DNA from 3 places in the Thalassobacillus sp. B23F22_16 genome. Region 1 is predicted to be linked to each of the others. Evidence: riboswitches for the same ligand, from Rfam matches in the RefSeq annotation. Region 1 holds a riboswitch; each other region holds the start of a gene.

Evidence for each region. Region 1 has a riboswitch for S-adenosylmethionine ahead of ACGTNI_RS11950 (5-methyltetrahydropteroyltriglutamate--homocysteine S-methyltransferase). Riboswitches for the same ligand answer to the same signal wherever they lie in the genome.
Region 2: it holds a riboswitch for S-adenosylmethionine, as region 1 does, so the genes downstream of both, ACGTNI_RS04730 (homocysteine S-methyltransferase family protein) here and ACGTNI_RS11950 (5-methyltetrahydropteroyltriglutamate--homocysteine S-methyltransferase) in region 1, are expected to answer to the same signal.
Region 3: it holds a riboswitch for S-adenosylmethionine, as region 1 does, so the genes downstream of both, ACGTNI_RS09905 (methionine ABC transporter ATP-binding protein) here and ACGTNI_RS11950 (5-methyltetrahydropteroyltriglutamate--homocysteine S-methyltransferase) in region 1, are expected to answer to the same signal.

What each region holds. Positions count from the first base shown of each region.
Region 1 is NZ_JBIEKD010000013.1:117,168-121,378, reverse strand. Features, by position in the region: gene aceA (isocitrate lyase) at 1-378, shown strand, start outside; gene eutH (ethanolamine utilization protein EutH) at 473-1,549, opposite strand; gene ACGTNI_RS11955 (aspartyl-phosphate phosphatase Spo0E family protein) at 1,760-1,942, opposite strand; SAM riboswitch class I at 2,107-2,209, shown strand; gene ACGTNI_RS11950 (5-methyltetrahydropteroyltriglutamate--homocysteine S-methyltransferase) at 2,355-3,467, shown strand; gene ACGTNI_RS11945 (PRK06851 family protein) at 3,601-4,211, opposite strand, start outside.
Region 2 is NZ_JBIEKD010000003.1:172,756-176,966, reverse strand. Features, by position in the region: gene ACGTNI_RS04735 (dihydrolipoamide acetyltransferase family protein) at 1-445, shown strand, start outside; gene ACGTNI_RS04730 (homocysteine S-methyltransferase family protein) at 523-1,575, opposite strand; SAM riboswitch class I at 1,661-1,771, opposite strand; gene ACGTNI_RS04725 (BrxA/BrxB family bacilliredoxin) at 1,935-2,372, shown strand; gene ACGTNI_RS04720 (proline dehydrogenase family protein) at 2,632-3,549, shown strand; gene pruA (L-glutamate gamma-semialdehyde dehydrogenase) at 3,584-4,211, shown strand, end outside.
Region 3 is NZ_JBIEKD010000010.1:86,001-90,211, forward strand. Features, by position in the region: gene ACGTNI_RS09895 (MetQ/NlpA family ABC transporter substrate-binding protein) at 1-246, opposite strand, end outside; gene ACGTNI_RS09900 (methionine ABC transporter permease) at 272-940, opposite strand; gene ACGTNI_RS09905 (methionine ABC transporter ATP-binding protein) at 933-1,958, opposite strand; SAM riboswitch class I at 2,140-2,253, opposite strand; gene ACGTNI_RS09910 (TlpA family protein disulfide reductase) at 2,452-2,871, shown strand; gene ACGTNI_RS09915 (thioredoxin family protein) at 2,995-3,309, opposite strand; gene ACGTNI_RS09920 (toprim domain-containing protein) at 3,321-3,683, opposite strand; gene ACGTNI_RS09925 (hypothetical protein) at 3,762-3,887, opposite strand; gene gcvH (glycine cleavage system protein GcvH) at 3,931-4,211, opposite strand, start outside.

The DNA.
Region 1 (4,211 bases):
AACTGCTCTCCGTCATTCAACTGGAAAAAGAAACTGGATGACGAAACGATCGCCAACTTCCAGAAGGAGCTTGGCAAGATGGGCTATAAGTTCCAGTTCGTGACACTGGCAGGTTTCCATTCCTTGAACCATGGCATGTTCGAATTGGCTCGTCAATACAAAGACCGCGGCATGGAAGCTTATTCCGAGCTGCAGCAGGCTGAATTCGCAAGCGAAGAGCACGGCTACACCGCCACCCGCCACCAGCGCGAAGTCGGAACCGGCTACTTTGATGAAGTTGCTCAGGTCATCTCCGGCGGAACATCATCAACGACGGCCTTGAAGGGATCTACGGAAGCGGATCAATTTAACGAGCGAGAACTGTCTCCTCAAAAATAATCAGCAAAAGGGTGCCGGCAATTGGCACCCTTTTTTTAATGGCAACTTTCGGTTGTACTCATACTACCGTGCCTGCTAATCGTGCGTCCGTCGTTCAAGCCGTCTTTTTCAATGCAAAAACGGCAAGCGCAACTGCGCTAAAGCCGCTGACAAGTTTACCGATAATCATGGCAAACACCATCTCCTGGTTGACCCCGGCGACAAAACCTAAATGTCCTCCGAACACAAACGCCCCGCTTACTGCAAACGCAACATTGATGATTTTCCCTCTCGGTTCCATCTCCTTTAAAAGCACCAGCATCGGGATACTGTGTGCGAGTGATGCAATTAGCCCGGTTGTCGAAGTTTCACTGATCTGCAGTCTTCCGCCGATTTTTGCTAAGTATTTATCAAAGGCACGGGAGATGAACGCAACCATAGGAAAAGCACCGGCAAGGAAAATGGCGAGCCTGCCAACGATTTGAATCCCTTCATCGAGGGGCGTCATATTGGGGATGACGACAATGCCGGTCAGGGTTTCTACTGCGATTGCGGTGAGTCCGATAATCGCTAATGCTTCCACTCCTTTACCGAATATCGAAAACCCGGAGATCATCATTGAAGGCTTTTTCCATAATCCGATAGCAATTACAGTCGAAAAAATAATCGTAGGTATCAGATTTATGAGAATAATAGTCAGCTCCAGCCTTGCCACCATCGCACCTGTAAACGCGCCCACAGGTACAGTGATCAGCCCAAGAAGAATGCCTCTGGCGAAGTAGGGGTGGTCCTGTTTGTCGATGATTCCGAGTGCAACAGGTATGGTGAACACGAGCGTCGGGCCCATCATCGTTCCAAGGAAAACCCAGGCGAACAGCTCGGCATCCGGGTGCTGAGACATTTCGGTCGCCAGCGAGTAGCCGCCCATATCGATGGCGAGAATCGTGTTTGCGAAAGTGGCTGGATCGGCACCGATCACTCCGTATACAGGGGCGATGACAGGGGTCAGGAATTTGGCTATCACAGGCGCCAGGGAAATGATTCCGACCATGGCGAGTGTCAGGGAGCCCATCGCCATGAACCCTTCCGTGAAACGATCGCCGAACCCGAACCGGTTGCCGAGTATTTTATCGATGGCTCCTATACAGAGGAACCCGATTACGATCAGTATGATGATGTCGTTGATTCCCATAGCCCATCTGCCCTTTCGTTCAAGTTAATTTCTATCATAGTAGAGTAGTGGGCAGAATAGAAGCTAAAAATAAAAGATTTTGACTTGCCGGTATCCGGCTTTCTGTTGGAGATAATAGGTTAAGAGAATATGAAATGCTTTTTAGTGACAAGGGGTCACTGTTTTTATCGGCAGGCAGTTCAGGGGGTGGCTGCATAGCTATCAGCTGATTTACTTAAAACTCAGCCCTTTTGATTGCTTGAAACTATTGGTATAACGGGTGTATTCATTCAATAGTTCATCTAAGTATTGAGATATTTTTACGACTTCTGGATAGTGGTCTTCTGCTAAATATATATGGTACATTTTTTGTCGTTGTTCTTCAATTTTCTGTTCCAATTCAACTTTTTTCATCTTTTTTCCCTCCATTTCGTTACATTATTCGATAGAAAAAGTTTCCAAATGGGGGTGGGAAAAATTTCAAATTGAAGCAACAGAGAATTTTTTCCTTTGGCTTTATTTTTTCGTTTCCAGCTGATATCATTACTAGCATACTACTTTCTGAAAATTGGATAAAAATCTTATCAAGAGAGGTCGAGGGTAAGGCCCGGTGACGCCTCAGCAACCTGTATCACACAAGGTGCTAATTCCTGCAAGTTCTTTGAACTTGAGAGATAAGAAGCGGCGAATTCTATTATAAAGTCCCTTCTTATTGGAAGGGACTTTTATTTTTTATACTTTAAGTAAGTGTAAGAAAAGACTAAGGATTTCGCCAAAAGTTCCTGGAGACAAAGCAATTTTTTCTAAGCAGAGGAGAGGATTAGAAATGGCAGACACAAAAACTATAACAGCACCATTCCGCGGAGACCATGTTGGAAGTTTTCTTCGTCCGGAGCGGCTGAAGAAAGCACGCCAGCAAAGGCAGGATGGGAAAATTTCTGCAGAAGAACTGACGCGGCTTGAAGATGAGGAGATTATCAAGCTGGTAGAAAAGCAAAAAGAAGCGGGACTGCAGTCCATTACTGATGGGGATTTCCGCCGTGCCTGGTGGCATTTTGATTTTCTCGAAAATTTAGTTGGCGTGGAAGGATACGAGCCTGAATCCGGTATTCAGTTCAAAGGGGTGGAAACGAAACCCCATTCAGTCCGGGTGGTCGATAGGGTCGATTTCAGTGATAACCATCCAATGATTGAGCATTATAAATTTCTTCATTCCCTGGTGGGGAGAAATCATACACCGAAGTTCACGATTCCGAGTCCGAATATGCTATTATTCCGAGGCAATATCAATAAGGAAATCTATAAAAATGAAACAGAATTACTGAGCGATTTGACAAAAGCCTATCAAAAAGCGATCCAGGCCTTTTACGATGCGGGCTGCCGCTACCTGCAGCTCGATGATACGTCATGGGCAGGATTTTTCTCAGAAGAAGGCCTGCAGATGATTCGTGACCGTGGCCAGGACCCGGACCAACTAAAAGGATTGTTTGTCCAGGCAGTCAATGAATCGATTGCTAAAAAGCCGGAGGACCTTGTGATTACGATGCATATTTGCCGGGGCAACTTCCGCTCCACGTATACCGCATCCGGCGGCTATGATGCGGTATCGGAAACCATTTTCAGCGAACTGAATGTAGACGGATTGTTCCTCGAGTATGATGATGATCGCTCCGGCGGGTTTGAGCCGTTGCGTCACGTGAAGCGCGATGATCTCCGAGTCGTCCTTGGACTGATCACCTCTAAGACAGGGGAGCTCGAAGATAAAGACCGTATCAAAAAACGAATCGAAGAAGCGGCGGAATATGTACCGTTAGATCAGCTGTGCCTCAGCCCGCAATGCGGATTCGCATCCACCGAAGAAGGCAATATTCTTTCTGAAGATGAGCAATGGGCGAAAATCAGCCATGTCCTTGAAATTGCAGACGACGTTTGGAATTAATCAAAAGCCAGCCACTTATATGAAGAGTGGCTGGCTTTTTGGTTTGGAGGTTTTACGATCAAAAACCAGTCGGTTGTGATCAAAAATGAACTAGTTATGAGCGAAAATCGGAATATATGATCAAAATTCCAAATCAGTCATCCATCTCTGCTTTGAGCTGATCAAATAGTGCATCTACTTTACTGTCATCTGTCACCGCCGCGTAGATTTGCTCAAGCTCATCATGCAGTCGCTTCGCTTCCTGTAAGATGACTATGCCATTTTTCATATACGATTTATAACTGCGATTCAGTTCCATAATCGCGGTGGCATAATTTTCATCCGTCCCGGGTTTGACCGCTTTTTCATAGATATCGACGATTTCATCCCCATCTCTGTCAGGAAAATATTCATGGGGGTCGGTGCTGTCAAAAATACAAAATCCGAGCTCGCGGACAACAACCATATCCATGCTCTCTGGATCGAATCCACAGTGGTACATTTCGATATCGAAGCCAAGCTCTTCCGCTGCGGCGGCGACTTTTCTCAATAACGTCGATTTTCCGGTCCCTGCCCGGCCTTTAATGAAATAGCGTTTATCCAGCCCGTCGGTAAGATTATCGATGTAGTCCATCACACCTTGGGGAGTGGAAGCTCCGAAGAAGCGGTGTTTGACAATGGCGGTCCGGCCTGTGGCTGCCACCCCGTCGAAAAAGCGGTCGTTCAGATCGACAGCCAGCTGGTTCGCTTTCGTAAAGTCCATCT
Region 2 (4,211 bases), on a different contig from region 1:
TAAAATTATCCAGCGTAAAGCCATTAATTTAAATATTGCAGTTGCAAAAGAAGATCAATTGTTCGTACCAGTCATTAAGGATGCTGATGACAAGAGCATCAAGGGGATTGCGAAAGACATTACTGACCTTGCTATGAAAGCAAGAAATGGTAAGTTGACTTCTGCAGATATGGAAGGAGGCACCTTTACGGTCAATAATACCGGATCTTTTGGCTCTGTGCAGTCCATGGGTGTCATCAACCACCCACAGGCAGCAATCTTACAGGTGGAATCCATTGTGAAAAAGCCTGTTATCAAAGATGGGATGTTCGCTGCAAGAGATATGGTGAATCTATGTTTATCATTAGATCATCGTGTGCTTGATGGCTTGGTTGCCGGTAATTTCCTTGCGCGTGTTAAAGATATACTGGAAAAGGTAACGAAAGATAATACACCAATTTATTAATAAGAAAAACTCCCGTGTACCTAAGATGGTTACGGGAGTTTTTTATTATATCTAACCAATTTTGAAAAGGTCTCTCTCTATGCTTTTGTCTTATAGGAAGTGATATGAGATTGCAGGGTTTTATCTGTTCCAAACATAAAATGCTTTTCCATATTTGGGGAATAAGTGGAATTGACGGCCACTCTCCCTACAGTTTCTGCGACTTCACGCAGCATACTTGGAGATGCCCCGCAGCATAACCCTAAGTAATTGACTCCAATATCATGGGCTTCCTTTGCCCAGGCAGCAAGTTCATACCGGTTGCAATAAAGCGGGTCCAGCGATGTTGGAAAGGTAGTCTCGGTCGGCAGGGTACAAGAGCATCCCCCATCGGGTAAATTGAAAAAGGTAGGGTGTTCTTCCGTTGTTCTATATGGTATGGGTAGTGCACCTACATAACCCTCAACATTTGCACGAATTTTTTCCATAAAAGGCTGCATCGTAGCTGGTCCACGGAAACAATTCATTCCTACTACCAAAGCTCCATGTTTCTTCAATAACTGACAGCCTTCCTCTACGGTATATCCATCCCGTAATACATTCTCCCCCATTAATCCAAACGTAATGACAGCAGGGAGGCCTTGTCTTTTTATTTCTTCTAAAGCAATCTTTGCTTCCTCGTAATAATAGAAGGTTTCACCATTGACAAAGTCTACCCCTTCTTCTTTGCACCAGCGAACCATTTCAGCAAAAATAGCACGCACGTCTTCTTTTGAAGAAGGGTCGTCGGGATTGAAAAGATTAGTATTTGAAATGTTACCAGCCACTAATGCTTCTTCTTCCGGATGTTCTTTTGCTACTTCTTTGGCCAGCCTAATAGCCTGGCGGTTCAATGGCTCTAATAAATCTTCCTTGCCGATAATCCGCATTTTTTCCCGGTGGGCATTGTAAGTGAATGCTAAAACGACGTCCGAACCTGCCAGCATATAATCGCGATAAGTCTGTTTAAGGGCTTGTGGATTATCCAAGGCGACTTCCGGAACGAATGAACCAGCTTGAAGGTATCCGCGACGCTCTAATTCAAATAGGTATCCTTCCCCGCAAATAACCGGCCCTTCCTGCAATCGTTGTTCTAAACTTCTTTTTGTCATCCAATCATCCTCTCAGGTGTATTTTCTTCTTTTACAAAAAACTTCCCTCTTTTGATAAGAAGAGGGAAGTTATGTATCCAGTCCTCTCTTATCTTTCAGAAAATGGTTTCTGTAGGAATTAGCACCTTTTCAAGCAGCTGCCTGAATGGTTGCCGGGCATCATCGGGCCTAGTCCCTCCGCCACTCTTGATAAGAGTTGCTATGCAATTGTCCTGTATTATAAGTGGGTGTAATCAGAAATGTCAACTGTATTTTCAGAGAATTTTGTATAGAAAGCAATTAGCAATTACTGATTGATTGAAAGCAACTGGAAATATTGATACTATTATCTAAGAAGATAATCTTGTTATAAAGGGGATATACGCATGGATTTCAATATTTATATGAACGATGTCGTCAACCAGGCTCGTAACGAAATCACCCAGGCTGGCTATAAAGAACTTACTACACCAGACGAAGTGGATGAAGCATTGAATCAAAAAGGAACTACATTGGTGATGATTAACTCTGTATGCGGGTGTGCAGGTGGTGTAGCACGTCCTGCAGCAGCACATTCTATCCATTATGATAAACGGCCAGACCACCTGGTCACCGTATTTGCAGGGCAGGACAAAGAAGCGACGGAACGTGCTCGCCAGCACTTCGTCGGCTACCCGCCTTCTTCACCTTCTTTTGCTTTTTTGAAGGACGGAGAAATCGTTACAATGGTCGAGCGTCATGATATCGAAGGATTTGAACCAATGGAAGTCATTGGAAAGCTCCAAAACATATTTGAAGAGCATTGTGAAGAAATATAAGATTTAAAGTGAAAAAATCCGGTTCAAGGTTAGTGCCTTGTAACCGGATTTTTTTGCGTTGAGAAGGACATTTCCATATATCTCAGTTGTGATTGTGTTTAAACCACAAAACCGAAGGGAGATGTTTGTGAGTGGCACACCTTGTCTAAAAGCCGTCATAATCGTTACAATTTTCTTAAGAGATAAATAATTAGGTTAGGGTTACAAGGAATAGGGAAACATCTTCTTTACGTAAGTGAAGCGAAGGGATGTGATGGTAGTGGAAGCCATTAGTAAGAACTTTTTCTTGTTTTTATCGAATAACCGGCTGCTGGATAAATTAGCGAAAAAGTGGGGGCCAAAATTCGGAGCTGATAAAATAGTCGGCGGAGAAACCTTTGACCAGGCCGTACCCTTGATTAAGCAATTGAATCAGCAAGGTCTTCAAGTGACCGTTGACCATTTAGGAGAATTTGTAAATTCCGAAGCAGAATCGAGAAAGCGTTCACAAGAATGTATAGAAACCATTCGTACGATCGCTGAACATCAGTTAGGTTCTGAAGTTTCGTTAAAACTTACCTCCCTTGGACTCGACATCAATGAAGAACTTGTTATCGAAAACATGGAGCAAATCCTTGATACAGCCGAGAAGCACGGGGTAGTTGTCACCATAGATATGGAAGACTCATCGCGATGCGAACGTACCCTGGATATTTATAAACGATTAAAAACAACCTATCACAACCTTGGTACAGTCATTCAATCTTATTTGTACCGCTCTGATTGTGATATAGATGATCTCGATGAATATGATCCTTATTTGAGATTAGTAAAAGGGGCATATAAAGAATCTGGAAAAGTTGCTTTTCCGGATAAAGAAAAGGTAGATGCCAATTTGAAGCATCTGATTAAGAAAAATTTATTGAATGGCAATTATACAGCTATCGCCAGCCATGATGATCAAATCATCAATTACACGAAAGAGCTGGCAGCAGAACATCAGATACCAACCGATCAATTTGAATTCCAAATGTTATATGGGATGAGGAATCAGACACAACTTGACCTTGCTAAGGAGGGCTATACCGTACGAGTATACTTGCCTTATGGAGATGATTGGTATGGTTATTTTATGAGAAGGATGGCTGAACGACCAGCGAATATCGCCTTTGCTATTAAAGGTGTTTTCAGTAAATAAATGATAAATAAATTTCTTGAAAGGGGTTTTATAAATGGTAACAGCTTATCGTCATGAACCATTCACAGATTTTACGATTGAGGAGAATAAGCAGGCATTTGAAGCTGCATTGAAACAAGTGAAAGATGAACTAGGGAAAGACTATGACCTTGTGGTGAATGGAGAGCGTATTCACACGGAAGAAAAAATTGTTTCTACGAACCCTGCTGATACAAAGCAGGTGGTAGGAAATGTTTCAAAAGCCAATCAGGAGACTGCTGAGAAAGCAATTCAATCAGCAGCAGAAGCATTCAAGAGCTGGAAAAAGTGGGATGCTGCATCCAGGGCTGAGATTCTATTCCGTGCTGCTAACATCGTGCGCAAGCGTAAGCATGAATTTTCTGCTTACCTTGTCTATGAAGTAGGTAAACCATGGAAGGAAGCCGATGCGGATACGGCAGAAGCGATTGATTTCCTCGAATATTACGGTCGTCAAATGCTGGAACTAAAAGATGGAAAGCCTGTCAATAGTCGTGATGGGGAGCATAACCGTTATGTTTATACGCCGATTGGTGTAAGTGTAGTTATTCCGCCATGGAACTTAGCTTTTGCAATTATGGCTGGTACTACAATCGCCCCTATTGTTACAGGTAATACGGTGGTAATGAAGCCTGCCAGTAACA
Region 3 (4,211 bases), on a different contig from region 1:
TTCCCCACTCTCCAAATCCTTATTCGGCAAGACATAATCCTGGTATTGTTCAATCTTCAACTGAATTCCTTCCTCTTCCAGAAGCGGCTGTGCTTCCTGTAAAACTTCAGCATGAGGAACACTGGTTGCACCTACCACAAGTTCGTCTTCGGAGCCATTATCGGAACCTCCACTGTCGGAACCTCCACAAGCTGCAAGTACTAAAATTACAGAACTGAATATTAACCCAATCAACCATTTTTTCATTTTTAATTCCCCTTTACTTTATTATCTATCTTTTATCCAAGGCTCGGGAAGTAATATCCCCGATAAATTGGAAAATAAATACGATTAATACAATCAGGACAGTACATACAAAAACCACATCGAAATCACTGCGCTGGAAGCCATAGAAGTAGGCAAAATCTCCCAACCCGCCAGCTCCAATTACACCTGCGACTGCAGTATAACCAATTAACGCGATTGCTGTGACTGTCAAACCAGAGACAAGGGCTGGCATTGATTCCTTCAATAATACTTTAAAAATGATTGTGGATGTTTTTGCACCCATCGACTTAGCTGCCTCAATAACTCCTTTATCTACTTCTTTCAAAGCTATCTCAACTAACCTGCCATAAAATGGAGCTGCTCCAATAATCAACGCAGGTAACGCAGCTTTAGGGCCGCGAATAGTCCCCATTAAAAAATCTGTAAACGGAAATAAAAGTAAAATCAATATAATGAAAGGAATAGCCCGGAAAACATTGACTAAAGAAGATATAATCCAATTTAAAGTTTTGTTTTCCCACAAGCCGCCCGGACGGGATAAATACAGTAATAAGCCAAGCATTATTCCTAAAATCAGAGTTCCTATTACCGAAATAACTGTCATATAAAGTGTTTCATTGGTAGCAGTAATCATATCAGCCATATCTACATTAGGGAACAGTTCATTAAACATGTGTAATCACCTCCACTTCAACAGAGGTGCCTTCAATGTAAGTAATAGTTTTTTCTATTTCACCTTGAGAGCCTTCCAAGTGTACAAAAAGTGTTCCATAAGCGCCTTTTTTCGTCTGCGTGATCTTTCCATGAAGGATGTTGAGATCAATGCTGAACTCTCTGGAAAGCTCGCTGATTACAGCCTGATTAGTGCTCTCCCCAACAAAATGCAACCGAAGCACTTTTCCTGAAGAGTATTTTTCATGTATTAAATCCAAAGAGTGATCTTGATCAGGATCTCCCATCACTTGATCCACGAATTTCTTTGTCACTGGGCGTTTTGGGTGAAGAAACACATCTAAAACATCCCCTTGTTCCACCACTTTACCGTTTTCCATTACAGCAACGCGATGACATATTTTTCTGATGACATGCATTTCATGGGTGATTAAAATGATGGTCAAGCCTAATTTTTCATTAATATCGACTAATAAATCGAGAATCGAATCGGTAGTCTCTGGATCAAGTGCTGAAGTTGCTTCATCACACAAAAGCACCTTAGGGTTATTCGCTAATGCCCGTGCGATACCGACACGCTGTTTTTGACCGCCACTTAATTGGGAAGGATAGGCGTTCTCTCTCCCTTGAAGTCCTACCAGTTCGATCAATTCCATTACTCTTGCTTGCCTTTTATCCTTAGGTACACCGGCTATCTCTAACGGAAAAGCGATATTATCTCTGACTGTACGAGACCAAAGTAGATTGAAATGCTGAAATATCATACCGATTTCCTGACGGGCAAGCCGCAGCTTATTTTTGCTCATGCTTGTTATTTCCTGCCCATCTATCGTTATCGAGCCGCCCGTGGGATCCTCCAGACGATTTAATAAACGGATGAACGTGCTTTTTCCAGCTCCACTGTATCCGATAACACCGTAAATTTCCCCGGCCTCAATATTTAGATCGAGATGATCAACCGCAGTGACATCCTGGTCTTTCGTGTGAAAGACTTTAGATAAATCTTTTATCGAAATCATTCTGTGCTGCCTCCTACTGCTTGCTGATGGTTTAAAGCAAAGAAAATACTGCTTGTCCCGAGTCTTACTTAGAAAGACTTTAATTCCAACATTTCTATAAAGTAAAACTTACTTTATGCATAAAAAAACACCTTTTCTGCTTAGAGAACAGAAAGGCGCTTAGGTAACAAGCTGCTCCGTTCTCTTATCTGCCAGAGCTTATGAACTCTGCAGGAATTGGCACCTTTTCAAGCTTGGAAAACTTGACGGTTGCCGGGCTTCATCGGGCCAGTCCCTCCACCACTCTTAATAAGAGATGTGATTAATTTTATTACTTTAATCCGTTTAAGTGTCACAAAAAAGATTGTAGCATGTGAGCGAAATTATTGTCAACAAAATTCGATTAATTTCGGCAAATAAGTATTCTTACTATGCAATACTTCTAATATGCGCTGTCTTCCATTTATATGGTAGGATAATGACAGAATTCTATGAATACGGAGGAGGTTTCTTTATGGAGAAAGCGCCACTTTTCCAATTGCCTTATATCAATAATTCAGGCGTCTATGATTTACAAGATGATCTCGGAAAAGTAATCGTTCTTACTTTTTGGGTATCCTGGTGTCCAGACTGTTCCAGGGATTTACCCATGAAGGAGCAGTTATACCGGTCTATGGACTCAGACAAAATTAGTCTTCTTACTATTAATGTAGCAGGTCGGGAGAGAGAAGGCGACGCAGGAAAATCATTCGCTGAAAAATTCCTGACCCAGCCCACTTTAGTGGATGATGGCAGATCAACTTATGACCAATACCAATGCAGCGGTGTACCAACCACCGTTATCATTGACCAATACGGTAATATTTCTGCTAAGTTCGGAGATCAGGCAGAGTTTCTTGAAATAGTTGAAAAAATTGGAGAGTTAGTGAAATAACAGTTCCTAATAAAGCAAAAAGCCGAAATAAATATAATTTCGGCTTTTTGCTTTATTTAAATTGAAAATAAACTCTTAAATTAGACCAAAGCTATTCCTCTCGTTATTTCTCGGGAAATAATGTTAGGAATTGACGTGTTTAGACACGATCCTCTGCATGTAAGGAACGGAACGAAAAGCATAAACCTTATCCTTCACCCTGCCATTAGATACAATTAATAAGCATGGTACGCTTTCAACTTGATTTTCCTGCATAAAACCAGGATGTAACGATGCATTCAGTTCAAAAAACAGGTTTTGCTTCCACAACGATTCAATCGTATCAAGCATTTTCCTGGCCATGCGGCATGTCCCACAAAACGGACTATGAATAAAAATCATGGCACTCCTATTAGTGTTAATTAAGTCTTTTTCTGATGACAGTTCTAATACTTCCATCGTACCCACCTTTATATCAGGTAAATTGATTTAACATGAAAATGTTGGCTTAATAGTGCTCGAGCCAGTTCCGGTTCAGGAGTTGTTGCTACTTCCCGGTAAGCTTTATCTACATATATATGTTCCGCATGCGGGAGTTCATGAGTCAGTTGTTTCCTCAACTTATGACCTGAATCATCTTCATCCACCAGAATATAGACAATGCGATCATCAAGATTATAGTCGAGGATCATTTCCTCCATCCGTTCTACCCCGAGCGTACCATGCGTACATAATATTTCTACCTGATTGTGATCATCCAATATCTTTTTTATATGTTTTTTATCTGTAATCCCTTCTACGATTAGAATGGGGACTTGGTTTTGATCGTTCATATCAGGATCCCACCCAGTTCTTTTAGTAAAACAGACCATGCTGTAGGATAGCATGGTCTGTGGGTATCTAACGTTTATTCAACACCAGCCGCCACCATCACAATCTACATATTGACGGACTTTCGGCGCCTCTTGTTTTGCAGGTTTAGTTTTACGCTGGCGCTGTCTGCCAGTAGTATCGGCACGTCTTTTAGATTGATTCATAATAGGTCACCCCTTGTCCATAGGATGTCCGTTGAAGAAAAAATTAGTCTTCTGTAATCATTTCTTCATACTGTTCAGCTGTCATCAATTCGTCCATTTCGGACTTATTAGAAGGCTCAACAATAACCATCCACGCTTTTTCATATGGAGATTCGTTAACGAATTCTGGAGAATCTTCCAATTCCTCATTGATTTCAACGACTTTACCGCTGATAGGAGCATAAAGCTCAGAAACAGTCTTCACAGATTCTACACTGCCGAACGGCTCATCTGCTTCAAGCTCGTCCCCGACTTCTGGTAATTCCACGAATACGATGTCGCCAA